DNA from 2 places in the Variovorax sp. W2I14 genome. Region 2 is predicted to be linked to the other one. Evidence: predicted binding sites of a transcription regulator. Region 2 holds the regulator's gene; the other holds the start of a gene.
The links. Region 2 encodes NrdR, which represses ribonucleotide reductase genes. Its sites were predicted from a motif close to CACNANATNTNGTG; they were not measured.
Positions count from the first base shown of each region.

Region 1 (15,205 bases), 5.6 Mb from region 2:
CAGGCCGTGGCACAGGAGAACCAGCCGCTCGATCTCGTGCGGCAGCAAACCGACCTGTCGGACCTCGCCGAAGGCCTGTACCTCAAGACCGAATCGAACGGCCAGGTAACCGGCCGCTACAAGTGGGTGCGGCCGGACTTCGTGCAGACGATCCTCGACTCGGGCTCGCACCACAGCCGCCGGCCGGTGCTGCCCAACCAGCTCGCGCCAGGTGTGGACCTCTACGCGCCGACGCCGCCCGTGCGCTGGGAAGACCTGGGCCTGACGACCTTGCGCGACGCCGCCGCACTAACAACCAAAGGGAGGCCGCGATGACCTGCGACGATCTGCGCGCGCTGGTCCCCGCGCCCGCACAAAGCTACGACTGGGCCCGATGCTGCGACCTGCTGCCGGCCCTGCTGCGCCTGGAGGAAACACCGCAGGACCCGTACTACCACGCCGAAGGCAACGTCGGCATCCACACGCGCATGGTGCTCGACGCGCTCCTGGCCGACGCGCACTACCAGCGCGCCGATGCCGACGGCCGCTTCGTGCTCTTCATGGCCTGTCTGCTGCACGACATCGCCAAGCCCGACACCACGGTGATCGACGAGGCCAGCGGCCGCATCGGCCAGCCCGGCCATTCGCGCCGCGGATCGGTCGACGTGCGCGTGCTGATGTGGAAGGCCCGCGTGCCCTTCGCATTGCGCGAGGCGGTCTGCCGGATCATTGCCGTGCACCAGGTGCCGTTCCACGCCTTTGCCTCGCGCAAGGGCGAGCGGCCCGAGTGGCTGGCTCACCGGCTCTCGTGGGAGCTGAGCCTGCCCGATCTGTGCTGCGTGGCGCGTTGCGACATGCTTGGGCGCCACTACGAAAAGCGCGCCGACAGCCTCGCCGACATCGCGCTCTTCGAACAGCTCGCGCAGGAAGAAGGCTGCTGGAATGGCCCGCGGAATATGGCCGATGCGCACACGCGCCTGGCCTATTTCCGAGGCGCCGACACCAGCCCCGACTACCCGCTGTTCCAGCAGCCGGGCGCGCAGGTCACGGTGATGTGCGGCCTGCCCGCGAGCGGCAAGAACCACTGGGTGGCGCAGCACCGCAAGGGCTGGCCGGTCGTGTCCTTCGACGATGCGCGCGCCGAGCTGGGGCTCAGGCACGGCGAGAACGATGGCATGGCCGCGCACCACGCGGTCGACCAGGCGAAGGCGCTGCTGCGCAGGCAGGAGCGTTTCGTCTGGAACGCCACGCACCTGAGCCAGCAGATGCGCACCAAGACGCTGGACCTGCTCTGGGCGTACCACGCGCAGATCGAGCTGGTGTACCTGGAAGTGCCGCACCCGGAACTGATGCGCCGCAACCGCGAGCGCGACACGACGCTTTCGAACGCGGGCATCGAGCGGATGCTGCACCGCTGGGAGCTGCCCGCACCGATCGAGGCGCACGAGACGGTCTACGACGTGCAGACCTGAAAACGTAGAAGCCCGCCGGGGCATCCCACGGCGGGCTTCTGCTTCTGTCTCTCTATATATGTATGCAGCTCAGAACGGCAGCTTCGGACCGCCAGGCCCACCCATGCCGCCCATGCCCTTCATGCCGCCCATCTTCTTCATCATCTTCATGAGGCCGCCGCCCTTCATCTTCTTCATCATTCCCTGCATCTGCTCGAACTCGTTGAGCAGCCGGTTCACTTCCTGAACCTGCACGCCGGCGCCGGCCGCGATGCGGCGCTTGCGCGTAGCCTTCAGCAGCTCGGGCTTGCGGCGCTCCAGCGGGGTCATGCTCTGGATGATCCCTTCCTTGCGGCGGATGTCGCGCTCGGCGCGCGTCATGTCGGCCTCGGTCGCCTTGGCGGCCATCTGCGTGGGCAGCTTGTCCATCAGGCTGGAGAGCCCGCCCATCTGCTTCATCTGCTGCAGCTGGCCGAGGAAGTCGTTCAGGTCGAAGCCCGCGCCGCTCTTGACCTTGGCCGCGAGTTTCTGCGCCGCCGCGACGTCGACGCCAGCGGTGACCTGCTCGACCAGCGCGACGATGTCGCCCATGCCCAGGATGCGGCCCGCGTGGCGCTCGGCGTCGAACACCTCCAGGCCGTCGATCTTCTCGCTCGTGCCGGCGAACTTGATCGGCACGCCCGTGACCTGGCGCACCGACAGCGCGGCACCGCCGCGCGAATCGCCGTCGGTCTTGGTCAGGATGATGCCGGTGAGGGGCAGCGCCTCCTTGAAGGCCTTGGCGGTGTTGATCGCGTCCTGGCCCTGCATGGCATCGACCACGAACAGCGTCTCGACCGGATCGAGCGCTGCATGCAGCTGCTTGATTTCGGTCATCAGCACTTCGTCGATCGCGAGGCGGCCGGCGGTGTCGACCAGCAGCACGTCGAAGTAGTGGCGCTTGGCGTGATCGAGCGCGGCGCGCGCGATGTCCAACGGCTTCTGGTCGGGCGTGCTGGGGAACCATTCGGCGCCGGCCTGCCTGGTGACGGTCTTGAGCTGCTCGATGGCGGCCGGTCGGTACACGTCGCCCGAGACCGTGAGCACCTTCTTCTTGCGCTTCTCGATCAGGTGCTTGGCCAGCTTGGCGGTGGTGGTGGTCTTGCCGGCGCCCTGCAGGCCCGCCATGAGGATCACCGCCGGCGGCTGGGCTGCGAGGTTGATGTCCGACACGCCTTCGCCCATGGTCGCCGCGAGCTCGCGGTTCACGATGCCGACCAGCGCCTGGCCCGGCTTGAGCGAGCCCAGCACTTCCTGGCCGAGCGCCTTTTCTTTCACGCGGGCGACGAAGTCGCGCACCACGGGCAGCGCCACGTCAGCCTCCAGCAGCGCCATGCGCACCTCGCGCAGCATGTCCTGCACGTTGCTTTCGGTGATGCGGGCCTGGCCGCTCATCGTCTTGACGAGGCGGGAGAACTTTTCTGTAAGGGCGGTGGCCATGAGCGGGGATGCCTTGCTGCCCGCTGCGGCGGGCCGGATGGAAAGTCTGAAAGACGAGGGGAGAACTTGAAGTCGGGCGCGGGGAACGCAAGGTCCAGCCGGTACACTCCGGCCGATGATTTTAGCGATCCCCTCCCCACTCGGCGTGGCGCTGGGCATCGCCACCGCGGCGGCCTACGGATTTGCCGCTGCCGCAGGTGCCCGGCTCAGCCGTCAAACCACCCAATGGGCCCTTGGAATCGCGTGGCTTCTGCATGCGGCCGTGCTGGCGCATGGACTGGTCGGGAGCGAGCCGCGCTTCGGCTTTGCCCCCGCGCTGTCGGTCACGGCGTGGCTGGTGCTCACGGTCTATGCGATCGAAAGCCGCCTGTATCCCCAATTGAAGGTGCGGCGCGCGCTGGCCTGGCTGGGTGCAGCGGCGGTGCTGCTGGCCATTCTATTCCCCGGCACGCCGCTGCACGTCACTGCCTCGCCGTGGCTTCCTCTGCACCTCGCGCTGGGCATCGCCTCCTATGGCCTCTTCGGCGCGGCCGTAGTCCATGCGTGGCTGATCACGCGCGCCGAAAAGCAGATCCGCCTGACGACCGGCGCGCCCCCCGAAGGCGGCGTGCCGCTGCTGACGCTGGAGCGCCTCACCTTCCGCTTCGTGACCGCGGGCTTCGTGCTGCTGTCGGCCACGCTGCTGGCCGGCCTGCTGTTCACCGAGCAGTTGTACGGCGCCGCAGGCCGCGCCTGGAAGTGGGACCACAAGACGACCTTCTCGGTGCTCGCCTGGGTCACGTTCGCGGTTCTTCTGATCGGCCGCGCGCGCTTCGGCTGGCGCGGCCGCACGGCCCGCCGCGTGCTGTACGCCGGTTCGGCCCTGTTACTGCTGGCCTATGTGGGTTCCCGCTTCGTGCTCGAAGTGGTGCTGGCGCGTCCTCCCGTATGAAATACCTCCTCGTCCTCGCCGTGCTCTGGATCGCCATCTGGCTCTGGCGCAAGAACCGGCGCGAAGAAATGCGCGATGCCCAGCGCGAGCGCATGGCCAAGGCGCAGCAACGCCCGGCTGCGCCGACGGCGGTCGGCGCGCCGCAGGCGATGGTGCGCTGCGCACATTGCGGCCTGCACCTGCCCGCGAGCGATGCCATCGCAGGCCCCGACGATGCGGTCTATTGCAGCACCGCCCACCGCCAGGCCGCGGTCGCGGCGCGCGGCTGAACACGCCCCCTGCTCCATGAGCACCCCTCTCTGGTCGCGCGGCGATCCGGTCACGGATTGGGACGTGCTCGAACCGGGCGGCAGCGAAAGCACCGCGCTGCTGCGGCTCTGGCGCGGCTTCATGGCCGCGCGCTGCTTTGTCGCGCTGGTGCTGGTGGTGCTGCAGGGCGTGGCCTTCGCGCTCGGGCAGACGATGCAGGCGGTGGCCATCGCGATCTGCGCGGCCTACCTCGTGGTCACCTGGCTGGAGCTGCGCTATGCGCACTTCGAACCGCCGATCCGCGGCTTCTCGACGCTCTGGCTGCTGACCATCGGCGTCGACCTCGCCACCTTCACCGCGCTGCAGGTGCTGCAAAGCGGCAACGTCAACTACACGCCGCTGTTCGCACTGCCGGTGCTCATGAGCGCGGTGCTCGGCACGATGATCGTGAGCCTGGGCACCACGGCCACCGTCACGCTGCTGCTGCTGGCCGATGCGGGATGGCACTGGCTGCAGCAGCCGGGCGACTCCTCGGCCCGCTTCGTTCAGGCGGCGCTCACCGGCACCGGCCTCTTCGTGGTGGCCCTGCTCGCGCACGAACTGGCACGCCGGCTTGCGCGCGAAGAGGCGGTGGCGCAACGCAACCGCAGCAGCGCGCAGATGCAGGCGGAGGTCAACGACCTGGTGATCGAGACGCTGGCCGAAGGAGTGCTGGTGATCGATGCCGAAGGCATGGTGCACGCGGCGAACCCGGCGGCCGACGCGATCCTCGGCCAGGGCCTGGCGAAGTTGTCGCTGCCGTTTGCGCTGCACGCGCAGCCCGCCTGGCATGCGCTGGCCGCGCTGTCGCGCCAGACCTTCTCGCGGCGGGCGCCGCAGTCCGAAGAAATTCCCGTCGCACAAGCCCGCGGCGCGGCGCGCGAGGTGCGCGTGCGCACCCGTCTCACGCCGACCAGCGACAAGCGCGCCGACAGCCTCTGCGTGATGTTCCTGCAAGACCTGCGCGAACTCGAGGCCCGCATCCGCACCGAGAAGCTGGCTGCGATGGGCCGTATGTCCGCCGCCGTGGCGCATGAAATCCGCAACCCGCTGGCCGCCATCGCGCAGGCCAGCGCGCTGCTCAGCGAAGACCTCACCGACCCCGCGCACCGCAAGCTCACCGACATGGTCCAGCACAACGCGCAGCGGCTCGCGCGCATCGTGGACGACGTGCTCGACGTCTCGCGCGCGCGCCAGCAGCGCGTGCTCTCGCTCGGTGAACAGGTGGTGCTCGACCCGGCGGTGCAGGCGCTGGCCGAGGAATGGGTGCGCCAGACGCAGCGCAAGGGCGTGCTGGTCGCGCTCGACGCGCCCGGCATCGACGTGCGCTTCGACGCCGAGCACCTGCGCCGCCTGCTGGTGAACCTGCTGGACAACGCATCGCGCTATGCAGGCAAGGGCGAGGGCGCGATCCAGGTCATCACCACGCTGCAGCGCGCGGGCACCAACCGCCCCGCCCTGCAGGTGTGGAGCGACGGTGCGCCGCTGGAGCCGGCGGTGCAGCGCCACCTGTTCGAGCCCTTCTTCTCGTCCGAGAGCCGCTCCAGCGGCCTCGGCCTTTTTCTCTGCCGCGAGCTGTGCCGGCGCCATGGCGCCACCATCGGCTACGAGCGGCGGGCGCTGGTGGCGGGCGGCCCCGAAGGCAACGAATTCTTCGTCAGCTTTGCCGCCAGCGAGAACCGGCTGACACAATAGCGCCGTGAGCACCCCCCTCTCTTCCGCCCCGCGTCCCGCACAGATCCTTGTCATCGACGACGAGCCCGACTTGCGCACGCTGTATGAGCTGACGCTGCTGCGCGAAGGCTATCGCGTCGAGGCCGCGGGCAGCGTGTCCGAAGCCTGGCAGCACCTGGAGGCCGCGCGCTTCGATGCGGTGATCACCGACATGCGCCTGCCCGACGGGCAAGGCATGGAGATCATCCACCGCATCCAGAAGAACCAGCGCAGCGAGCGCTGCGTGGTGATGACGGCCTACGGCTCGGCGGAAAACGCGGTCGAGGCGCTCAAGGCGGGTGCGTTCGACTACCTCACGAAGCCGGTCGACCTGAAGCAGTTCCGTGCCGTGGTCGCTTCGGCGGTGCAGGCCACGCGGGCCCCGGTCGTGCAGGTCAAGCCGGAGAAGGCCGTTGCCGCAAGCACCAGCAGCGAACGCGCCGAGGCCGCATCGGTCACCGGCAGCAGCGGCATCGCGGCCCTCGATCGTCTGGTGGGCGAATCGGACCCGATGCGTCTCGTCAAGTCGCGCATCGCCAAGGTGGCGCGCGGCATGGCGCCGGTGCTGGTGCGCGGCGAGTCGGGCACCGGCAAGGAACTGGTGGCGCGTGCGGTGCACGCCTGCAGCCAGCGCAGCGACGGCCCGTTCGTCGCGGTCAATTGCGGCGCGATTCCCGAGAACCTGCTCGAAGCCGAATTCTTCGGCGCGAAAAAAGGCTCGTACACCGGCTCCTCGCAGGACCGCGACGGCTACTTCCAGGCCGCGCGCAGCGGCACGCTGTTCCTCGACGAAATCGGCGACCTGCCGCTGGCGATGCAGTCGAAGCTCTTGCGCGCGATCCAGGAGCGCAGCGTGCGTTCGATCGGCTCGACGCAGGAAGAAGCGGTCGACGTGCGCATCGTGAGCGCCACCCACAAAGACCTGCACGCCGAGGTGCAGGCCGGCCGCTTCCGGCAAGACCTTTTCTACCGCCTCAACGTGATCGAGATCGCAGTGCCTGCGCTCCGCGACCGCCGCGAAGATCTCCCCGCGCTCTGCGCCGCGCTGCTCGCGCGCATCGCGCAGGACGGCGGCTTGCCGGTGCCGCACCTGTCGGCCGAACTGCTGCGCCGCCTCGCGCTGCATCCGCTCGACGGCAATGTGCGGGAGCTCGAGAACCTGCTGCACCGCGCGGTCGCGCTGAACGACGGCGACGAACTGCACCTGGACCTGATGGGCGGCAATGTCGCCACGACGATGGCCGCCGCCGACGTGGCCTCGATGACGCCCGCGCAACTTGCGCCGGGCAACGATGTGCCGCCACCGGCCGTGATTGCGCCGGCACCGGTGGCGGAGTTCAAGCCGACCCCGCCGCCGCTGCCCTCCGACCTGCAGGCCTATCTCGACCAGCAGGAGCGCGAGATCCTCGTGCGCGCGCTGCACGAGAGCGGTTTCAACCGCACCGCGGCCGCCGCACGCCTGGGCATGAGCCTGCGCCAGATCCGCTACCGCATCGCGCGGCTGGGCATCACCACGCCCAACGGCGACGATGGCGCCAGCAGCAGCCATGCCGACGACTGAAGCAGCCTCTTCGCACAACACGCCGCCCGCCGACGACGGGCTCTGGCGGGCCGGCTGGTACCGCTTCGCGAAAGCCCTGCCCTCGCCGAACTTCGGCCCCCGACCTGTCGGCGCACAGACCGATCTGATCGTGCTGCATTCGATCAGCCTGCCGCCCGGCGAATACGGCGGCGACGCGGTGCAGCGGCTCTTCACCAATCGCCTCGACTGGGACGCGCATCCTTATTTCCAGTCGATCCGCGGCATCGAGGTGTCCTCGCATTTCTATGTGCGCCGCAACGGCGAGCTCTGGCAGTTCGTGAGCTGCGACGACCGCGCCTGGCATGCGGGCGTCTCGTCGTGGCGCGGCCGCAGCAACTGCAACGACGACTCCATCGGCATCGAGCTCGAAGGGCTCGAGGGCCAGACCTTCGAAGCCGCGCAATACGAGACGCTCGCGAGCCTCTGCCCCGCGATCGCGCAGCACTACGCCATCGCGCACATCGCCGGTCACGAGCACATCGCACCGGGCCGAAAACAGGACCCCGGCGCGGGCTTCGATTGGCATTTGCTGCACGCGCAACTGGGCTGGAAATCACAGATGTTTCCCCCACCTGTGTTGAAGCGCTAATTTTTTCAATCGCGTGACGCCCTGCGATGCCCTGCCCTCGGGCCGCATCGATTTCAGAAACGCAGATGCGCAGTGCAGCAACCATGCGCCCTGCAGGCCCAAATCGGCTTGCAAGCCACGCCCCATGCGGGTTGCGCAACCATAGTCCAGTATTCACGCGGCATTGCCGGCCACGGCATACATCTTGAGAGATACCCGCCATAGGTGAATCACTCACAAAACACTACCTGTAGTGGCTTGTAGACCCCTGACACCCTAGATATAGTGTCCTCCGTCCGGTCAACAACGCCGGCGCGGCGCCCAGCCAAGGCGTCGCCACCCAACAAGAATTGCCAACCGAGAGGAAGCGAATGCAAACTGCCCTGAACACCCCATCGACCCCGCGTGCCGTTCCCTCCACGCCTGTCCAACAACAGCGGGACACAGCCGGCTCCCCCACCGGCCAGAACCTGGCGCACTACCAGATCATTCGCCGCAACGGCGCGGTCGTTCCCTTCGAGCCGAACAAGATCGCCATCGCGATGATGAAGGCCTTCCTGGCCGTGCACGGCACCCAGGGCGCGGCTTCGGCCAGCGTGCGCGAAACGGTCGACGTGCTCACGCAAGGCGTGATCCGCGCCATGGTGCGTTCGCGTCCGGGCGGCGGCACCTTCCACATCGAGGACGTGCAGGACCAGGTCGAGCTCGGCCTGATGCGCGGCGGCCACCACGAGATCGCCCGTGCCTACGTGCTGTACCGCGAACGCCGCACGCAGGAGCGTTCCAAGCAGGTCGAGCAGGAAGCGCCGGCCACGCCGACGCTGCATGTGCTGGACAACGGCGAACGCGTCGCGCTCGACCTGAACCAGCTCAAGGGCCTGATCGAATCGGCCTGCGAGAACCTGGGCGACAGCATCACCGCCGCGCCGATCGTCGCCGAGACGATGCGCAACCTCTACGACGGCGTGCCGCTCGACGAGGTCTACAAGGCCTCGATCCTGGCGGCCCGCACCCTGATCGAGAAAGATCCCGACTACACCTTCGCCACCGCGCGCCTCCTGCTGCACACGATCTTCAAGGAGATCATCGGCCGCGAAGTGATGCCGGTCGACCGTGCCACGGCCTACGCCGACTACTTCCCGCAGTTCATCAAGAAGGGCGTGGAGAACGACCTGCTCGACGAGAAGCTGCTGCAGTACGACCTGCCCCGCCTGGGCGCGGCCCTCAAGGCCGAGCGCGACAACCAGTTCGACTACCTCGGCCTGCAGACGCTGTACGACCGCTACTTCCTGCACGTGCGCAAGACCCGCATCGAACTGCCCCAGGCTTTCTTCATGCGCGTGGCCATGGGCCTGTCGCTTGGCGAAATCGACCGTGAAGCGCGCGCCATCGAGTTCTACGAAGTGCTGTCGTCGTTCGACTTCATGTCGAGCACGCCCACCCTCTTCAACGCCGGCACGCTGCGCTCGCAACTCTCCAGCTGCTACCTGACCACCGTGCCGGACGACCTGGACGGCATCTACGAGTCGATCAAGGAAAACGCGCTGCTCTCGAAGTTCGCGGGCGGCCTGGGCAACGACTGGACCCGCGTGCGTGCGCTCGGCTCGCACATCAAGGGCACCAACGGCGAATCGCAGGGCGTGGTGCCGTTCCTCAAGGTGGTGAACGACACGGCCGTGGCGGTGAACCAGGGCGGCAAGCGCAAGGGCGCTGTCTGCACGTACCTGGAAACCTGGCACCTGGACATCGAGGAGTTCCTGGAACTGCGCAAGAACACCGGCGACGACCGCCGCCGCACGCACGACATGAACACGGCCAACTGGATCCCCGACCTCTTCATGCGCCGCGTGATGGAAAAGGGCACCTGGACGCTGTTCTCGCCCTCCAACGTGCCTGACTTGCACGACCTGTTCGGCGCCGACTTCGAAAAGGCCTACGTCGCCTACGAAGAGAAGGCCGCCCGCGGCGAGATCAAGCCCGCGCGCACCATCCAGGCTTCGGACCTGTGGCGCAAGATGCTCACGATGCTGTTCGAGACCGGCCATCCCTGGATCACGTTCAAGGATGCCTGCAATGTGCGCTCGCCGCAGCAGCACGCCGGCGTCGTGCACTCGTCGAACCTCTGCACCGAGATCACGCTGAACACCAGCGACACCGAAACCGCCGTCTGCAACCTGGGTTCGGTGAACCTGCTGCAGCATCTGAAGGACGGCAAGGTCGACCAGGAAAAGTTGAAGCGCACGATCTCGACCGCGATGCGCATGCTCGACAACGTGATCGACATCAACTACTACGCCGTGAAGAAGGCGCGCGACTCGAACCTGCGCCACCGCCCGGTGGGCCTGGGCCTGATGGGCTTCCAGGACGCGCTGTACGAACTGCGCATTCCCTACGCCTCGCAGGAAGCCGTGCAGTTCGCCGACGAGTCGATGGAAGCCATCTGCTACCACGCCTACTGGGCATCGACCGAACTGGCCAAGGAACGCGGCAAGTACTCGAGCTACAAGGGCTCGCTGTGGGACAAGGGCATCCTGCCGATCGACACGCTCGACCTGCTCGAGCAGGCACGCGGCGGCTACGTCGAAGTGGACCGCTCGGCCACGCTCGACTGGGACGCGCTGCGCGCCAAGATCAAGGCCGACGGCATGCGCAATTCGAACTGCGTGGCCATCGCACCGACCGCGACGATCTCCAACATCATCGGCGTGGACGCTTCGATCGAACCTTGCTTCGGCAACCTGTCGGTCAAGTCGAACCTGTCGGGCGAATTCACCGTGATCAACCACTACCTGGTGCGCGACCTGAAGCGCCTGGGCCTGTGGGACGACGTGATGGTGATGGACCTGAAGCACTTCGATGGTTCGCTGCGTCCCATCGACCGCGTGCCGCAAGACGTGAAGGCGCTCTACGCCACCGCGTTCGAAGTGGAAACCACGTGGCTCGTCGAAGCCGCCTCGCGTCGCCAGAAGTGGATCGATCAGGCACAGTCGCTCAACATCTACATGGCCGGCGCATCGGGCAAGAAGCTCGACGACACCTACAAGCTCGCATGGCTGCGCGGCCTGAAGACGACCTATTACCTCCGCACGCAGAGCGCGACGCACGCAGAAAAGTCGACGGTGCAATCGGGCCGTCTCAACGCGGTGTCGTCGGGCAACGACGCACCCTCGGGCATGAGCGCACTCGAAGCCGCCGCTGCCGCAGCGAAGGCACAGATGAGCGCGATGCCTGCCACCGACATCGCGTTCTGCGGTGTGGACGATCCGACCTGTGAAGCGTGCCAGTGACACGCCGATGCTCGCGACAGTGAGTCAGTGAGGTGCATGCGAAAAGTCGCGCGACGTTCAAGCAATGAAGCCATTGACTGACATCGCGCGATGCATGCGAGCAACATAACAACCACATAAATGGCGCGCGATGTGAACGAGCACTTTGCAACTCACATCGTTGCTCCGATAATTTGAGCATTGGATTTTTCTATGTTGACCTGGGACGAAGAAGTCAAGCCCTCCTTACCAAAGGATATGCAACAAGGATTGCAGCACCACAACGCATCGACCAGCGGCTCGCCCGCAGGCCGTTCGGTGGACGCTCCGACTTCGTCGATTGCACAACCCGCGCTGCGCACGCTCGATGACGGCGCCGCAGTCCGTCCGGTTGTCACCGCAGCAGCAACGCCTGCCGCCACCCCAACCACCCAGCGCGTCAAGGCTTCCGACAAGCGCATCATCAACGGCCAGACCGACGTCAACCAGCTGGTGCCGTTCAAGTACAAGTGGGCTTGGGAAAAATACCTCGCCACCTGCGCCAACCACTGGATGCCGCAGGAAGTGAACATGACGCGCGACATCGCGCTCTGGAAAGACCCGAACGGCCTGACCGAAGACGAGCGCCGCATCGTCAAGCGCAACCTCGGCTTCTTCGTGACCGCCGATTCGCTGGCCGCCAACAACATCGTGCTGGGCACCTACCGCCACATCACGGCCCCCGAATGCCGCCAGTTCCTGCTGCGCCAGGCTTTTGAAGAAGCGATCCACACGCACGCGTACCAGTACATCGTCGAGTCGCTCGGCCTGGACGAGAGCGAGATCTTCAACGCCTACAACGAAGTGCAGTCGATCCGCGAGAAGGACCAGTTCCTGCTCCCGTTCATCGACGCCATCAGCGATCCGCACTTCAAGACCGGCACGCACGAGACCGACCAGACGCTGCTCAAGTCGCTCATCGTGTTCGCCTGCCTGATGGAAGGTCTCTTCTTCTACGTCGGCTTCACGCAGATCCTTGCGCTCGGCCGCCAGAACAAGATGACCGGTGCCGCCGAGCAGTACCAGTACATCCTGCGCGACGAGTCGATGCACTGCAATTTCGGCATCGACCTGATCAACCAACTCAAGCTCGAAAACCCCGGCCTCTGGACTCCAGAGTTCAAGGCCGAGATCAAGGACCTCTTCATGAGGGCCGTCGAGCTCGAATACAAATACGCCGAAGACACCATGCCGCGCGGCGTGCTCGGCATGAACGCCTCCATGTTCAAGGGCTACCTGCGGTACATCGCCAACCGGCGTGCGCAGCAGATCGGCCTCGAAACGCTCTTCCCGAACGAAGAAAATCCGTTCCCCTGGATGAGCGAAATGATTGACCTGAAGAAAGAGCGCAACTTTTTCGAAACCCGCGTGATCGAGTACCAGTCGGGTGGTGCGCTCTCCTGGGATTGAATCTTTCCGATAAGAATTAATGAATTCAAGAATTGCCCTTGCCACCGATCGCGCCGAAGAGCGCGGCATGGACGAGGGCTCAGGTGTTCATGGTGCTGGGGCTCAGATTCCAACGCCATGAATCGCTTCGCGCTCCCAACGTGCGTGAAGTGCTTCAATAGGTTGATTTTTTCAACTTGATCAAGGAGAAATAGAAATGGCAACTGCAAAGAAAGCGCCGGCTAAAAAAGCCGCTGCAAAGAAGGCTCCGGCAAAGAAGGTCGCGGCCGCTAAGAAGGCTCCGGCAAAGAAGGTAGCAGCGAAGAAGGCTCCGGCCAAGAAGGTTGCTGCCAAGAAGGTCGCCGCCAAGAAGGCTCCTGCCAAGAAGGTAGCGGCGAAGAAGGCAGCACCGGCCAAGAAGGCTGCTGCGAAGAAGGCTCCGGCGAAGAAGGCCGCTGCCAAGAAGGCGCCTGCGAAGAAGGCTGCAGCGAAGAAGGCTCCTGCCAAGAAGGCAGCCGCCAAGAAGGCCCCTGCAAAGAAGGCCGCTGCCAAGAAGGCTCCTGCGAAAAAGGCTGCGGCCAAGAAAGCCGCGAAAAAGCCCGCTGCCAAGCCTGCCGCTGCTGCCAAGAAGCCTGCTGCAAAGAAGGCTGCCAAGGCACCCGCCAAGGCTGCTGTAGCGCCTGCCCCTGCTGCGCAAACGACGCTGAACCCCCAGGCAGCCTGGCCGTTTCCTACGGCCAGCAAGCCCTGAGTTTTCTCAGCGCCCTTGACGGCAAAAAACCCGGCACCTCACGGTGTCGGGTTTTTTTATGGGCGCTCGAAAAAGCGGCTTCTTACAGGCCCAGTGCCTTGCGGTCGACCTGGTAGTTCTGCGGTCCGCGCTGCGCGATCTTGAGTGCGCCGATGCGGTTGCCCAGCGCCGCGCATTGCGCGAGCGGCCATTCCTTTTCCAGACCGAACAGCAGTGCGCCGCGCCATGCATCGCCGCAACCCGTGGGCTCGATCACGGCAGTAGGCGTCACGCCCGGCACATGTTCGCGCTCGCCATCGATCCAGACTTCACAGCCCTCGGCCGCGAGCGTAACCACCAGGCCGCGCACGCGCTTGGATATCTCGGCCAGGCTCCAGCCGGTGCGCTGCGACAGCATCTTGCCTTCGTAGTCGTTGACCACGACCCAGCTCGCGAGATCGACGAAGTGCTTGAGCGCATCGCCGTCGAACATCGGCAGGCCCTGACCCGGATCGAACACGAACGGAATGCCGGCGGCTGCGAATTGCTCGGCGTGTTGCAGCATCGCCTCGCGGCCGTCGGGCGCGATGATGCCGACCTTGATGTCCTCGCGCGCAGCCACCTTGGTGATGTGCGCCTGCTGCATCGCACCGGGATGGAACGCGGTGATCTGGTTGTTGTCGACGTCGTTCATGATCATCGCCTGCGCGGTGAAGGTGTCGTCGAGCTGACGCACGAACTCGGTGTCGATGCCCAGCGAACGCATGCGCTCCAGGTAGTCGGCGCCGTCGCTGCCGAGCGTGGCCATCGGCAGCGCCGTGCCGCCCAGCGCGTTGAGGCTGTAGGCGATGTTGCCGGCGCAGCCGCCGAAGTCGCGCCGCAGGCCCGGCACCAGGAACGACACGTTCAGGATATGCAGCTGGTCCGGAAGGATCTGATCGGCGAACCGTCCCTCGAAAGTCATGATGGTGTCGAACGCGAGGGAACCGCAAATCACTGCTGCCATGGGTGGACCGTTTTCGTTGAATGAAGATGGATGAAAGAAGGAGGACGTTTGCTTGCGCGCAGGCGTCGTCCAGCTAGGGATAGAACGCTTCCACGCGGTAGCCCGCGATGGGAGGCAGCGCGGCCGCTTCGTTCGGTGACAGCGTGAGCGGCAACGAGGCCGCGCGGTCGGCGCGCGCCGCGAGCACCGAGGGCGCGCCGTAGTCCGCGGGCATCAGCACGCGCCGCACGACCGCACGCTCCTGCGTGTCGAGCAGCGACAGCTCGACAGCCGGCATCGCGAGTGGCACGGTGGCCGCGTTGCGCAAGGTGAAGCTCAGCCGGTAGTCGTTGCCGCCGCTCTTCTCTCGAGCGAAGGCGGCGCCCTCGATCATGATGTCTCCGATCTGGCGCAGGGCCGAGAGCTCGCAGCCGGTGTACTGGCACAGCGCCGCCAGCGCGGGGCGCAGGCCCGGCTGCCGCGCGACGATGCCGTCGCGCTCGTGGCGAACGATCTGCACGATGAGCAGCAAGACGGCAAGCACCGCCAGAACGACCAACAGTCGCCGCACGCCCGTACGCTGCCAGAAACCGGGCGCATGGACGTCGTGCTCTTCGTCGTCGGAAAAATGGTGGTCCTCTTCGCGCTCGGCGAACATCGGCGGCAGCGAGGCGGGACTCTCCGGCTCGCTCGCCTCCCGCACCACCGACGACGGCGACGACGAAGCGGCCTTGGCCGCAGCCCTGGCTTCGCGCGACTTGTGAGCGCTCTCAATCTTGGCCGACTTGATGCGCGCACGCCGCAG
Region 1 covers NZ_JBNDJX010000001.1:6,467,609-6,482,813, reverse strand. Annotated here, with positions in the region: gene QF040_RS30260 (RNA ligase family protein) at 1-315, shown strand, start outside; gene QF040_RS30255 (AAA family ATPase) at 312-1,451, shown strand; gene ffh (signal recognition particle protein) at 1,521-2,909, opposite strand; gene QF040_RS30245 (cytochrome C assembly family protein) at 3,025-3,840, shown strand; gene QF040_RS30240 (PP0621 family protein) at 3,837-4,109, shown strand; gene QF040_RS30235 (two-component system sensor histidine kinase NtrB) at 4,126-5,823, shown strand; gene QF040_RS30230 (sigma-54-dependent transcriptional regulator) at 5,828-7,402, shown strand; gene ampD (1,6-anhydro-N-acetylmuramyl-L-alanine amidase AmpD) at 7,389-8,012, shown strand; gene QF040_RS30220 (ribonucleoside-diphosphate reductase subunit alpha) at 8,363-11,278, shown strand; gene QF040_RS30215 (ribonucleotide-diphosphate reductase subunit beta) at 11,471-12,706, shown strand; gene QF040_RS30210 (histone H1-like DNA-binding protein) at 12,903-13,436, shown strand; gene QF040_RS30205 (carbohydrate kinase family protein) at 13,519-14,421, opposite strand; gene QF040_RS30200 (zinc-ribbon and DUF3426 domain-containing protein) at 14,495-15,205, opposite strand, start outside.
Region 1: QF040_RS30220 (ribonucleoside-diphosphate reductase subunit alpha) is a predicted target of NrdR. The motif match lies at 8,266-8,279, and genes of this name have one in related genera.

Region 2 (15,205 bases):
GCGACATCCTCTGCCTGGAAGACACCGAGTACCTCAAGTTCCGCGCGATGGTTCGCACGCCTGAATGGCAGGCCGCGTTCCTGGCACGCCCGCTCGAAGAGCGCCGCGCGCTCGCGCGCGCGATGCGCACGCAGAGCGAAGACCGCAAGCGCAATCCCTCGACGATCTGGGCCGACGTGGACACCGACGCCGCGCGCCAATGGCTGCAGCAGGCCAAGGCGCAAACGATGGTGCACGGCCACACGCACCGCCCCGCCGAGCACGACCTGGGCAACGGCCTGCGCCGCATCGTACTGAGCGACTGGGACGTGGCCGCCCATCCGCCGCGTGCGCAGTTGCTGTGCCTCTCCACCGCCGGCGCACAGCGCGTCGACCTGCGCTAGCACCGCCGATGTTCAAGTGGCTGCGCCGCCTGCGCGCCCTGCCCCCGATTCCCGATGCCGCCTGGCAGGCCACGCTGGCGCGCTATGCCTTCCTGGCCGACCGCCCCGCTGCCGATGTTCAGCTGCTGCGTACGCTCACGGCCGAGTTCCTGCGCGACAAGGAATTCCACGGCACCCAGGGATTTGTCATCACCGACGAAGTGGCGCTGGCCATCGCGGCGCAGGCCGTGCTGCCTGTGCTGCACCTGAAAGGCCATCTCGACTGGTACGACGATTTCGTCGGCATCGTGGTGCATCCGTCCGAGGTTGTGGCGCGGCGCAAGGTCGTCGACGAAGCACTGGTCGTGCACGAGTACGACGAGGTGGTGGCCGGCGAAGCCATGGACCGCGGCCCCGTCATGCTCAGCTGGCAGGACGTGCTCGCGAGCAGCGTCACCAGCGAAGGCGGCTACAACGTCGTGATCCACGAGTTCGCCCACAAGATCGACATGCGCGGCGGCGATGCCGATGGCTGCCCACCCTTGCCATCCGGCTTCGCGGGCAAGCGGAGCGCCCGCGAATCGCGCACCGCGTGGCTCGCCGTGCTGCAACCGGCCTACGACGATTTCCGCGAGAAAACCATCATGGCCGAGCGCTTCGGCGCCGAGCCGCCATGGCTCGACGATTACGGCGCGACATCGATCAGCGAGTTCCTTCGCGGTGGCCTGCGAAGCCTACTTCGTGAACCGGCCGAACTTCGCCCGGGACTTCGCTGCGGTGACTGCTCTTTTCGATGAGTTTTTCCTGAGCCGGCAGGCCTGAGCGGCAGCCGGGTCCGCAGTTCAACGCCCCAAAGAAAAAGACGCCCCGCGGGGCGTCTTTTTCATGGCCGTCTGGCGCTTACTTGCGCAGCAGCGCCTTCAACGCGTTCTGCAGACGGCGTGCGCTGGCCGCATCGTGCGCCGCAGCCAGCACCTTGCCGGCATCCTGGCCCCAGGTCTGGGCCGGCGCCGGGTCGCCGCGTTTGGTCAGCAGCTTGAGTTGCAGCGCACGGCGTGCGTCGAGTTGCTCAGCGGGCGTCGGCACTTCGGCGGCCATTTCCAGGCGCAGCAGCGCTTCGGCAGCATCGCTGGCCGCGGCCGTCGGCGCGCTGCCGACAGCTTGCGACCAGGTGGTGCGCACGGCCGGCGTGACCGCGCGACCCAGCTCCTGAACGCTCGGAAGGCGAGCCGCATCGCGCTGCTCCCAGGCGCCGAGCACCTGCGTCAGTGCTTCGCCATGGGCTTGCGCAGCGAGCTTGCGCAGCGCCATGTCCGCACGTTCGAGCGCTTCGCGCTGGGCACGGAAAGCGGCGTCGCCCAAGCGCGGGCCGCGGTCTTCGAAGCGCGGGGGACGGTCGCCGAAACGACCGGCCGGTGCGCCGCGATCGCCACCACGGTCACCGCGTGCGTCGGGGCGCGGGCCGCCACGGTCGCCAGGACGGCCCGGGCCACCGGGGCCTGGCCGGCCGCCGTCGCGACGGTCGCCGAACTTGCCGCCGGCGCGTCCTGCGGGTGCCGCTTCGGTCTTCTTGCTGCTGGGACGGTCGTCGCCACGCATGGCCACGACCGGCTTGGGCGCCGGCTTCGGCGCGGCGGCTGGTGCGGGGCTTTCGATAGCGGCGGCTTCGCCGGCTTCGTGCGCTGCGCCGTCGGCGCGTGCGGAGGCATCGGCGCCATCGGCCGGGGCCACGAGGTCGGGCGCGGCGGGCTGCGCTGCTTCGGTCGGTGCGGCCGACGAGGCTTCCGCATCGCTCGGGCTCGGCGCCTGCTCGGCGCTTTCGGCGAATTCAGCAGCCGCCTGTCCGGGCGCTACGACTTCAGTTGCGCCGACCGACGGACCGTCGCTGCTCACCACAGCCTGTTCGGCCTTGGGTGCGGGGGGCGGCGCTTCGCCACGCAGCGCGCCTTCGAGGCGGGCGATGGCGGCGCGGATCTTCTGCACGTCACCGCCGGCATTGGCCGCGTCGAGCGCCTTGGACGCATCGAGCACATGGCGGTCGTGCTCGCTCATGGCGGCCGACGCCTTTTCACGCTCGGCGGTCTTGCGGTTGAAGGCTTCGTCGATGGGGGCGCGGAAGGCGTCCCACAGTTTCTGTTCATGGCGGCGGTCGAGCGGCACGCTCTGCGCCTCGTGCTGCCAGCGCTGCTGGAGTGCCTTGACGGCGTCGATGCGCAGCATCGGCTGGGCGCCGAGCTCGGTGGCCTCGGCGATCATGGCCTGGCGACGTTCGACGCTGGCCTTCTGGGCCGTCTCGAACGGTGCGCGCGCGGCGCCGAAGGCTTCGTTCCACTGCGGCTGCAGTTCGGCGAAGACCTTCTCGCCCACGTGGCCGGCATCGCGCCAGCGGTCGGCGAACTGGTGCAACGCGCGGTTGTGCGCCTTCAGGTCGGTGGCGCCGGCATGCTCGGCGGCCCAGGCCTTGACCTCTTCGATCAGCGCCACGCGATGCGCGCGGTGCTCGGCCGCATCGGCGCGCACCTTTTCGAGCCAGGCTTCGACCACCTTGTGGGCTTCGTTGCACGCTTCGTCGAAGCGCTTCCACAGCGCATGGTTCGGCACGCCTCCCTGGTCGGCCTGCTTCCACTGGTCGCGCAATGCGCGCAGCGTTTCCTGCATCTTGCGGCCACCGAGGGCCTGGCCTTCGGGGCGCTTGAGCAGGCCTTCGGCCTTGGCGACGAGGTCTTCGCGGACCTTGTCGGCGCTCCAGCGCTGCCAGCCTTCGAGCTCGCCGGCCGCGACCAGCGCGGCGTGCACGCGGGCTTCGAGCGGCGCCTCGACCAGCTTGCCGTGCTCCTTGAGCACCGCACGCAGCGCGGCGGCCGCACCGGCGCTGGCCTTGCCGTGGCCTTCGGCGGTTTCCTGTTCGAGCTTGGCGAGCGCAACCTGAACGGCGTCCTGCGCAGCGGCACGAACGGCCGGATCGATCTTGGGTGCGGCAGGCCGTGCGGGCACTGCGGCCTTGGGGGCGAGCACCTCGCCGCGCGCGCTGCGCAGCTCGTCGGCCCACACGGGCACCGGCGGCAGCGGCGCGGCAGCATCGGCGGCGGCGGCGATGGCCTGCGCCAGCGCGCTGTGGAACGCATCGGACACGACCAGCAGCTGCGACTTCGACGCTTCGAGCTGCGGCGCGAACTTGGCGTCGAGGCTGTTCCAGTTGATGTCGGCCGTGATGTCGGCGGCCTGCTGCTGCCAGTGGGTCACGTCGTTGCGCAGCGACTCTTCGGCGGCCTGTGCGTCCTGCCAGCCCTTGGTGGAGAGCACTTCAAAGCGCTGTGCCAGCAGCACGGCGGCTTCGCGGTGCACCTGGGCGCGGTGTTGCAGGTCTTCGATGCCCTTGACGCGTTCGGCCAGCTTGGCCTTGAGGCCCGCGAGCGGTTCGCGCGAGAGCGGCGCGCCGGCCTTGGCGGCGTCGCGCTGCCAGGCAAGCGCATCGGCGATGTTGAGCTTGGACTGGCCCAGCAGCAGTTCGGCCTTCTGTGCCCATTCGGCAGCAATCGCCTCCTGGCCCTTGGCGCGCTTGAGCTCGTCGAGCTTTTCGCGCAGCAGGCGCGCGGCGCCCTTGTCGCGACCGCTCAGCTCCTTGAAGACTTCCTGCATTTGCTCGGATGCCGGGTTGCCCGCGAGCCAGTCGCGGATGCGCGCGGCGCGCTCGCCGGAAGTCGGCGCGGTGAAAGCGCCGCCGGTGAGCGTATCGAGGGCTTGAAGGTCGTGTGGCTTGGAAGAAGTAGAGGTCACTGGCGAAATCGTTGTCTTGGTAGAGAAAGCGAAGGCGCCGGCAAAGGCCGGCGCACATCGACATTTTCACCCACTTGCGATGGACCGCCGAATTCCGTGGCGGAACGGCGGCCAACGCTGGTGGCGGGCTGGGAGATTTAACGGGAACTACATATATAGCAAGCTGATGCAAAAAGCCAAGTGGCCGTTTTCACTTCATGGTCAGTTTGAGCTCGGCGCCCGGCTTCCAGTCGGCACCGCTGGCCGTGGTGCGCACCGCGCCCAGGAACAGCCGCTCGCTCGTGAGCTTCTGCGCCAGCAGGTAGTCGCGCACCGCCGCGCCGCGCTCCACGGCCAGTTGGCGCATCGATTCCTCGTCGACCGGCACGCTCGCGAACAGCAGGTTTTCCATTTCCTTGACCGGCAAATCCTTGGCCAGTCCGACGAGGTTGCGCGGCTTGGTGATGTCGGCGCGCTTGTACACCGCCGTCAGCAGCTCGGGGTATTCGGCGTCGGTGACCGGCGGCACCTCGGTGCCGGTCTGGCCGCTGCGCACCGCGACACGGCGCTTCTCGGCCTGGGTGAGCTGTCGCACGCGCTGGCGCTGGTAGGCATCGCGCTCCTTCTCGAGGCTGGAGGTGCCGATGACCGTCATCTCCAGCGTCGGCCGCTCGGTCAGCGCCTTGGCGACCTTGTCCAGGCTTTCCTTGGCCGCGGCGCTGAGCACCGAACTGCCCGCCTCGAAGGTGATGGCGCTCGATTCGCCGCTGCCGCCACCACCCAGGCCGCCGGTGAGCAGGCTGAACGGCGCCGTCACCGCCTTGACGATCAGGTTGACCACCGCCTTCCAGATCAGCGGTCCGACGCTGAACTGCGGATCGTTGAGCGAGCCGCTGAGCGGCAGGTCGACGTCGATCACGCCGTTGCGGTCGGCCAGCAAGGCCACGGCCAGTTTCACCGGCAGGCTGTTGGGCGCACCGGCGACTTCCTCGCCGAACTGCAGTTGGTTGAGCACCAGCTTGTTCGTGGCCGTGAGCTGGCCGTCGGGCGCGACCTTGTAGTTCACGTCCATGCTCATCTTGCCGCGCTCGATGCCGTGGCCGGCGTAGCGCACCGAATACGGCGACAGCGGCGCGAGGTCGAGATCGCGCATCTTGGCGGTGATGTCGAGCTCGAGCGGCTTGGCCAGCGGATTGAGCTTGCCGGTGATTTCCAGCGCAGCCGTCTGCTGCGCCTTGCCGCGCAATTCCAGGTCGGCCAGCGCCGGGCGGCCCGTCTCGCCCTTGGGCGGGTTCGAGGAGAAGGAACTGAGCTTGCCGGTCAGCTCGCTCAGGTCGGCCGAGTAGTTCGGCTTGACGAACAGGTCGGTGAAATCGATCTTGCCGTTGACCAGGCTCATCGGACCGAAGTTGATGACCGGCGTGAGGCCGGTGTCCGCCGGTGCCTGCGTCGTGGCCACCGGCGCGGCGGCCGGCTTGGCGGGTTCGGGGCTGCCGCCGACCATGGCTTCGGCCGACACCGGCGCGCCGCCGGAGCGCTGCACAGGCGCCGCCGCGCGGGTCGTGGTGGTGGTGCCGCCCGGTCCCTTCTGGGTCTTGGCGTCGGCAGAGGCCGCAGCCGCGGCACCTTCGGCCTCGCCCTTCTTCGTCAGATTGAGCAGGTTGAGCCGGCCGGTCGGATCGACGATCACGCGGGCGAAAAAGTCGGTCAGCGTGGTTTCGCGCACGTCCACCTTCGGCGGCGTATTGGGCGCCAGGCCGACCTGCAGCCCGCGCAGGCTCAGCGTCTTCCAGCTCAGGAGCTGGTTGGTGTTGCGGTCGAAACCGGGGGACTGGGTGAGCGACACGCTGTTGGCGCGGAAGTCGTCCAGTGCGGTGTCGCCGGCCAGCTTGACGGTCATGCCGGCTGGCGTGGTCGTGTAGTGGACCGTGCCGCGGTAGCTCGCGAAAGCGCGGCGGATGTCGACGTTGAGTGCGTCCGCGTAGTAGGCCTTGAAGGCGTGCGCGGGGAACGAGATCACCTCGAGCCGGCCCTCGGCGGCCAGCGGTTTGAGCACGACGTTGCCCTTGTAGTCGAACTTGCCCGGCTCGGAGCGGCCGGAGCCGATGCGGCCCGAGACCTGCAGCGGCGACACGGTGTTGGTCTCGGGCGCGATCTTCTGTGCGTTCAGCTTGAAGGCCGTGACCTCGACCGTCACCGGCAACGCGCCGGCCTTGTCTGAATAGGAGAGGCTGCCGTTGTCGACTGCCATCGTGGCGATGGTCAGCGCCCAGGGCTTGGTGTTGGCGTCGGCCTTGGCCGATCCGGCGCCGGCCGGCTTGGGCGCCGCCACCTTGGCTTCGGCCGCGCCGCCGCTGCCGGCCGGGGTGCGCAGCCAGCGCTCGAACATCCAGCGCTTTTCGCTGTCGCGCTCGACGCGTACCTTGGGGTTGGTGGCGGTGAACGAGGCGATGTTCAGCGTGTGCTGCGTCATGTCGACCTCGGCATCGACCAGCTCGAAACGGCCGACGCTCGCCAGCGCGGTCTTGGTCTGGGTCAGCGCAAGCCCGTCGGCTGCCAGCCGGCGCGCCTTGAACTTGAGGTTGGGCTGGTTCCAGGCGATGTCGATCTGGCCGCTGAGCTTGCCGTCGAGCGTGGGCTCCAGGCTCTGCGCCAGATACGGTGCAGCCAGCGAGAGCGGCAGCGCGTCGACCTCGGTCTGCACGTCCGCCACCTTGTCGGTGGCGCTGCCCTTGAACTTGAGCGAGGCGCCTGCAATGGCGGTGCCGCCGTTGAACTGGGCCGGCTTCTCCATCGGCCAGGTGATGGCGGTGACGTCGAGCCCCAGGTCCGTCAGGTCGACGGCGGCCGCGGGCTTGACGGTCTCGTCGCGCCAGCCGATGCGCCCGCCGCTCAGCGCCACCTTGTCGACCTGCACCTTCAGCTTGGGCTTTTCGGCCGTCTTGCCGGCCGGTGCGCTGGCTGGGGCGGCGGGGAGTGGTGCCACTTTTTCCGCAGCGCCGGTGGCCGGATCGGTGGCCATCAGGTTGAGTTGGCCCGAGGCATCGCGCGCCACCACGAGCTGCGGATTGGCCAGCGCCACTTCGCTCAAATGGAACACCGATTCAAGCGGGCGAACATCGGCCAGCGCGAGCTTGAGCGAATCGAAGCCCAGCAGGTCGCGGCCCCTGGCATCGCTCAGCTTGGCGCCGTGCGCCTCGACCGTGCCGTAGATCTTGAGGCCGGTGGTCGTGGCCTGCTGGAAGTCGATCTTCAGGTCGGCATCGAGACTGCCGGCCTGCAGCTTCACCGGCAGGCCGCCGGGGATGTAGCCGAGGTAAGGCACGAGGTCGAGCCCCTTGAACTGCACGTGGGCGTCGGTCTTGCGGCTGGCCGAGAAGGGCGTGGTGAAGGCGGCCGAATCGAAGTTGCTGCCGTTGAGCACGAAGGCCAGCTTGGGCTCGGTCTTGACCTCGCGCTGCGAAGCCAGGTTGCTCAGGAAAGGCACGTCGAGCACGAAGTTGCGCAGCTCGTGCTTGCGCTTGACTGTCTGGTCGTCGAAGTCGACCGCGCCGTCCTTGATCGAGATGTTGTAGATCGCAAAACGTGCCGGCTCGGCCTTGGGGTCGGGCGGGGGACCCGAGGCCAGCTTGGCGAGGATGTCGTCGATGTCGTACTTGCCGTCGGCCTGGTGCGTGAGCAGGATGGCGGGCGACTCGACCGAGACCGCATCGATCACGGGCGCCAGGCGAAAGAGCGATTGCAGTTCGGCGTCGGCGTAGATGCGCTTGATGGCCAATTGCGGCTGCTTGCCGTCGGCGGTGGCGATGCGCAGGTCATGCAGCGCGAGTTCGAGAGTCCAGGGCTTGAAATCGATCTTGCCCACGGTGACCTGCCGGCCCAGCTTTTCGCTCGCGATCTTTTGAAGCTGGCTCTTGGCGATCGGCGGCACCGCCAACCATGCGATGACCCAGAGGGCCAACAGAACCAGCAAGGCGACGATCCCACGTCGCACCCATTTGTTTTGTTTGAGCGAAGCTAAATCCATCGCGGGAGTGTGCCGCAAACAAGCGTCGATGCAGAAACAAGAAAGCCCGGCAGCGCGACGGAATGTCTCGCTGCCGGGCTTGATGGCGGGCCTAACACCCAAGCCATCGATTCGCACGACTGGAAGTCAATGGTTCCTGCCGTGCTGGCAGCAAGAGATTGCCACCGTGGATCCTCCGTCGTTCGAGCCCTTGACTTGCACCTCGGGCTGCCTGACTTCGGAAAAACGCCTGAAAACCCAGGCCCGTTCAGATTAGGTGGCGCACCCTCGCATTGCAAATCCAATCTTCCAAGGGATTTCCCTTAAGCAGAACGCCTCTGGGAGGGGTCACTTTTTAAACATCTATTAGCATAAGAAACAAAATCCTTATGCTTGACCGAGTATTTAGCCACGCTAGAATCCGCCCTGCTCCGACTGCCAGACGCAGAGGGGCCACCCTGAATCCGCTGCCGAGAACTCCCCCGGCTTGATCAGGTCACCGCGCTCCTTACCCACACCCCTCCATGCGCGGAGCCTGATTCGTACCAATCCAAGCGCCGCTGCCTTCATCCATCGCCTCTCCAGGCGCTGCGAGCAGGTGCCGCACAGAAAGGAAGAGCGATGAACAAGGCGTTTGATGCCACAGCCCGCGGGCTGAGGACCTTTGTGTCCGATGTGGCAGACGGCTTTTTTGAAATCACCCACAACGGGTTCGCGTTGGTCGGTTTGGCCATCGTGTTCGCGGCCCTCGCCCTCGTGGCACGGCCCGATCTGCGCCAGACCGGCGAGGAACAGCTCATGGGCTGGCTGCAGTCGCGCAAGCCCGCGCCTGAAGTCACCGACCTGGAGCCGACCGCGATCGAGCGCACCACGGCCGCGAGCCCCGGCGACCTGCCCAAGCAGCAGGCCGCCGTGGCGTACTGGCTGAGCAAGAAATACAGCGTGGCGGCCGAACCGTTGAGCGTGCTCGTGGCCGAGGCCTACAACATCGGCAAGCGCACCAAGCTCGACCCGACGCTGATCCTGGCCATCATGGCCGTGGAATCCAGCTTCAACCCGTTCGCCCAGAGCCACGTCGGCGCCCAGGGCCTGATGCAGGTCATGACGCGCGTGCACGGCGACAAGTACGAAAGCGCGGGCGGCACGCTCACCGCCTTCGACCCGGTGACGAACATGCGCGTCGGCGTGAAGGTGCTGCAGGAATGCATCTCCCGCGCCGGCTCGCTCGAAGGGGGCCTGCGCTACTACGTGGGCGCGGCCAACCTGGAAGACGACGGCGGCTACGCCAGCAAGGTGATGGCCGAGCACGAGCGCCTGCTGCAGGTCGCCAACGGCCGCGCACCGTCGGTGCAGCCGCCCCGCACGACCGTGCGTGCCCAGCCGATTCCCATCGTGACGCCGGCACCGGCACCGATCAAGGCTGAAGAAGGCTCGGAACCCGCAAAGGTCGCCCTGCTTTCCGCCGTTTCCTGAAGCTGGCCTGGCCGGGTGTGAGCTACACTCGGCCCCGTACGCGACTGGCGATAGGCGCAGCACCTGAACAAGGTGCCACGCGCTGACGTGGAATACCACTGGGAAGCGTGCCGCCTGACCACAACAGGCGTTCAGCCGTTCGCCTGGGCAGCCCTTGTTTGGTTGAAGAACAAGGACCTCGTCTTCAAAGGACTGCCATGTACCAACGCAATATCCTGGTCGAACAGACCGATCCCGAGATCTGGGCCGCCATTCAAGCCGAAAACGCGCGCCAGGAACATCACATCGAGCTGATCGCCAGCGAGAACTACGCCTCGCCGGCCGTCATGCAGGCCCAGGGCTCGCAGCTCACTAACAAGTACGCCGAAGGCTACCCGGGCAAGCGCTACTACGGCGGCTGCGAGCACGTCGACGTGGCCGAGCAACTGGCCATCGACCGGGTCAAGCAGATCTTCGGTGCCGACGCCGCCAACGTGCAGCCGCATTGCGGCGCCTCGGCCAACGAAGCCGTGATGCTCGCCTTCCTCAAGCCTGGCGACACCATCATGGGCATGAGCCTGGCCGAAGGCGGCCACCTGACCCACGGCATGCCACTCAACATGAGCGGCAAGTGGTTCAACGTGGTGAGCTACGGCCTGGACGCCAACGAAGCCATCGACTACGACGCGATGGAACGCAAGGCGCACGAGCACATGCCCAAGCTGATCATCGCCGGCGCCTCGGCCTACTCGCTGCACATCGACTTCGAGCGCTTCGCCAAGGTGGCGAAGGACGTGGGCGCGATCTTCATGGTCGACATCGCCCATTACGCCGGCCTCGTGGCCGCGGGCGTGTACCCCAACCCGGTGCCGCACGCCGACATCGTGACCTCCACCACGCACAAGAGCCTGCGCGGCCCGCGCGGCGGCATCATCCTGATGAAGTCGCAGCACGAGAAGGCGATCAACAGCGCGATCTTCCCGGGCCTGCAAGGCGGTCCGCTGATGCACGTGATCGCCGCCAAGGCCGTCGCGTTCAAGGAAGCGATGACGCCCGAGTTCAAGGCTTACCAGCAACAGGTGGTCAAGAACGCCAAGATCGTGGCTGACACCCTCACCGAGCGGGGCCTGCGCATCGTGAGCGGCCGCACCGAGAGCCACGTGATGCTGGTCGACCTGCGTTCGAAGGGCATCACCGGCAAGGAAGCCGAAGCCGTGCTGGGCAGCGCCCACATGACGATCAACAAGAACGCGATCCCCAACGACCCCGAAAAGCCGATGGTCACCAGCGGCGTGCGCATCGGCACCCCGGCCATGACCACCCGCGGCTTCAAGGACGAAGAGGCCCGCATCACCGCGAACCTGGTCGCCGACGTTCTCGAGAACCCGCGCGACGCGGCAAACATCGACGCGGTGCGCGCCAAGGTGCACGCGCTGACGAGCCGCTTCCCCGTCTATCGCTGATCTGCACGGCCCGACCGCATGAAATGCCCTTTTTGCGGTCATCTTGAAACGCAGGTCGTGGAGACCCGCGTTTCGGAAGACGCCGACTTCGTCCGCAGGCGCCGCCAGTGCAGCGCCTGCGACAAGCGCTTCACCACCTACGAGCGCCCCGACGTCAACTTCCCGGTGGTCGTGAAGAAGGACGGCAGCCGCGCCGACTTCGACTCCTCCAAGGTACGTGCCTCGATGATGCTGGCGCTGCGCAAGCGCCCGGTGAGCATCGAGCAGATCGACACCGCTCTCTTGCGGATCGAGCAGAAGCTTTTGGCCAGCGGCCTGCGCGAAATCGATTCGACGAAAGTCGGCGAACTGGTGATGCGCGAACTCAAGCGCCTGGACAAGGTCGCCTATGTGCGCTTTGCCTCGGTGTACCGCAGCTTCGAGGACGTCGACGAATTCCGGCAGTTGCTGCGGGACATCTGATTCCCAGGGCAGTTTTCTTCAGGCGCCGCTTTCTCCCCTGGCGCACGCCCCCGAGCCGCAATCGCCGCTCACATCCGGATTGCAGACCTTCGCCCGGCCCGACGCCGAGACGATGACCGAGGCCCTGCGCCCGGTCTCGGCCTTGAACGTCAGGCAGCCCGCGCTGAAGCCGGCCCTGGCGGTCTGGCGCGAGAACCCGTTGCCGTCGTAGCGCAGGCCTTGCGCAAAGCCGCCGCCGAGCGTCGTGTCGATGCTTACGCCCTGCGGCAGTCGGTCGAAGCGCCGCAGCGTTTGTGTTTGGCTCTGCGTGGAGGACGACGCATCGGAGCCGGTTCGGACCACCCAGCCTTCGGACCAATCGCCGCCCGCGAGTGCCGCTACCTCCACGCCCTGCGCGCGCTGGATGGCCTCCATGCGCGCGAAGCCAAGCGCTGAACTGAAGCCCTGCGCAGCCGTCGCGAGGCGCTGGTTGAGCAGCAGGTCGCGAAAGCTCGGCACGCCGATGGCCGCCAGCACCGCGACGATGGCAACGATCGCCATCAATTCGATCAGCGTGAAACCGCTGAACGGTGTCGTGTTGTCGCGCGTCATTGCCAGCACCTGCCGGGCAGCGTCCCGTCGCATCCTTTGCCGCCCGTGCTGTCCGCCCAGAGATTGCCGACATGGGGATCGGCGAACCCCGCCTTCAGCGTCGCCGTCAGCCGGATGCAGCCAGTGATGCTCCCTCGCCCTTCGCAATTGGCGCTCTTGACGATGTACTTGCCGCCCACGCCCCCCTCCCCCGACTCGCCCTCGTAGGGCCGGTATCGCCCGACCCGGGTATAGAGGCGCTCCTGCTCCTGCATCTGCTGCATGAGCGCGGAACGCCCCTCGCTGCGCCAGCCTTTGCGAACGAAATCCATGTACGACGGATAGGAAATGGCCGCCAGGATCGCGGCGATGGCCAGCACGATCAGCATCTCGATCAGCGTGAAACCGCGAAGCGTCGGGGCCTTCACTGCTTTGCCCTCCGGTAGTCGGAGATCTGTCGCCAGTTCAGCCGTCTGCCGGTCTGGCCCATGTTGCTGTCGCCGGCGGGCTGCGCGGTCGAGAGCCCTGCGCCCCGGCTGCTGCGCGCGCCCGTGCTGACGATGGCGAGGCGCTTGGTTGCCGGGCGGCGTCCGAATGCATCGCTGGCCCCGACACCGGCCGTGCCCACCTGCACCAGATGTGGCGCCCCCAGCATGCCGGCGCTCGATGGCATGCAAGTGCCACCCTGCGAGAGCCCCGTCATCGCATTCACCGCGCAGGTGCGGCCACCGCCGTCTGCACTGCAGGCGCCGGAATCGGGAATCAGCGTGTTGAAGAACAACTGGCCGTCGCCCAGCACCGGCTTGAAGACCATCCGCTCGCCCCGTTCGGGCCCCGCCGGCAGGTCGAAGTACCAGCCACGCCGGGCGTTCGTCTTGCCATCGAACGCGCCATACACGAAGGCATCGCCGGTGACCGGCGGGAATGCCTGCCCATCGACAGCGCCGGTCTTACGCTGCTGCAACTGCACGCGCGCTTGGCCGGCGGGAATGGCCATGCCGTTGTCGTACACGCCGTACATCGTCTGCACGCCCCGGCTCGAATGCCCCAGGTCTTCGGGGCTCACGAACTTTCCGGTTCCGAAGAGCACGATCGCGCCGCCCTCAGGACCCACGCCGACCTCGGGCGCGACGGTGATCGGCTGCCGCTTCGCATCCGCGCCGCTGCCGGCCATGGCGACCATCAGGGGTTTGCCGTTCAGCGCCAAGGCCTTGGCGCCCCACGGTGCATTGCCCGAGAAGTCGAACTTCCACAGATTGCCCTGTGTGTCGCCTGCGTAGAGAAAGCGCGTGGCGTCGTCCGCGCCCGCGTAGTCGCCCGGCGTGCTCAAGGTGTTCACCAGGTTCTTGTCCGCGGGTGCCGGCAGGACGATCTTGTAGTAGTTGGTGTTTTGCTTCCAGGCTTCGCCTGCGGACTTGTCCAGCGAAAGCAGGAACAGCGCGGCCTGCTTGCCGGGGTTGGCGTTGTTGAAGCCCGAGGGAACGACGGCAAACCAGCCATAGGTCGCCGCCCGGGTTCTGGTGGCTGCCGCGGTTCGGAACTTCATGATGCGCGGCGCCTGGGTCACGTGGCCCATGTCGTCGTCGTAGGCGCCGCTGAACTCCCAGAGCACCTTGTCGGCCGAGAACGCCGTGGGGTCGGTCACGTCGAGCGTGAAGACGCCGGTGGCTCCACCGCCATTGCCGGAAACCAGCACGGTCTTCCACGCACCATCGGCCATGCGGGCGTCGCCGACGACGGGCGTTCCGTCGACGTAGCTGCGGTGCACATAATCCGGCGAGGTGTAGGCCGCCAGGCGGGCGAACATGATGCGCGGCACGTAGGCGAAGAGTTCGTTGCCAGTGCGGGCGTCGAAGGCATGCAGCATGCCGTCGTTGGCGCCGACGTACACCGTATGCCGCCTGCCACGGTGCGTGGCCAGGAAGCTGTCGTACCCCGCCTCCCGGATCGCGGGGTTTGGCGCTCCTACGTACACCGGATTCGAATTGGTCACATCGCCCATGACCGAGTCGCGCACGCGAAAAATGCCCTGCGGTGCGGACAGTTCCCGCCGCCGGTCCCCGCGCAGGTAGGCCAGCCGTTCGGCGCCCAGGCCGTCGGAGACATCGGGCACGACATACGGCGTCGCATTCAGCCAGCCGCGCAGCCCCCTGTCGAGCGCTTCCCACTGGAACGGCGTGCCGATGTCGCCCGTCGAGAGCGTGAAGATGCGCCTGCTCGCGACATCGCGCGCGGCCACGGGCGGCACTGCGCTCGGATTGCCGGTCAGCAACTCGCCGGCGTCCCAGTCCGGCTTGTCGGCGCGCTGCACCGTACCGGTCGCTGCATCCGGCTGGAGGGGATACGACAGCAGCGTGCCCGACCAGCGTCGCCCGTTGAACTGCGGCACGTAGAGGCTCGCGCCAGCCTGCGCGATCGTGTTCGACGAAATGGCGCTCCCCGCCGTGACGCCGCCGGCCGGGGCCACGGCGCGCAGGAAGATCCGGCGGATGGCCTCCGTCATCTGCGCCGGTTCACCGGCCAGGAAGTAGTTGGCGGGCTTGGGCTGGTTGTCGCCGTCGAGGCCTTCGGCCCACTCGGAACCGCCGCCCGCCGCCAGGAACGGATTGCCGTCGTCGTTGCTGTCGGCAAAACCGCCGTACTTCGCAGCCAGATAGAAGGCGCTGCCGCGTTGCCTCTGCCCGATGGCGCTCCCACCGCCCTGCCCCATGTCGATGGCAAAGGTCTGCACGCGCAAGCCCGAGTGGTCGCTGCGGATCTTCTGCGTGCGAGCCCAGTACGCAAGGCCTGCCATCCCGAACGATCCCTTGTCGGCGCCTGTTTCCGCGCTCGCGATGTCGGCCGAGGTCAACGGCATGCCGTCCTTGTAGTTGAACGCGCGCGGCCCCTCGTTGCCGCTAGTGGTGAGACCCGTCTTGCCCGAAGGGTGGGCATAGGCAAGCGCCTCCCTGTTTTCAAAGGCGCCGACCAGACCTGTCCAGTAGGCCGTGTCGGGCTCATGGGCAGCGATGCTGAAGCTGCGATCGAAATCGCCGATGGAGTTCCCCCTCGACATGCCGGGCAGCGAACGGTCGTAGTGGGTGTCGGCGTCGCCGATCACCAGGACATCGCTTCTCTGGCAGCTCACGGCAATG
Region 2 covers NZ_JBNDJX010000001.1:852,883-868,087, reverse strand. Annotated here, with positions in the region: gene QF040_RS04060 (UDP-2,3-diacylglucosamine diphosphatase) at 1-383, shown strand, start outside; partial or broken gene QF040_RS04055 (zinc-dependent peptidase) at 392-1,184, shown strand; gene QF040_RS04050 (DUF349 domain-containing protein) at 1,263-4,139, opposite strand; gene QF040_RS04045 (DUF748 domain-containing protein) at 4,330-8,145, opposite strand; gene QF040_RS04040 (lytic transglycosylase domain-containing protein) at 8,746-9,597, shown strand; ZMP/ZTP riboswitch at 9,628-9,753, shown strand; gene glyA (serine hydroxymethyltransferase) at 9,795-11,039, shown strand; gene nrdR (transcriptional regulator NrdR) at 11,058-11,501, shown strand; gene QF040_RS04025 (GspH/FimT family pseudopilin) at 11,520-12,092, opposite strand; gene QF040_RS04020 (type IV pilin protein) at 12,089-12,499, opposite strand; gene QF040_RS04015 (pilus assembly protein) at 12,496-15,205, opposite strand, start outside.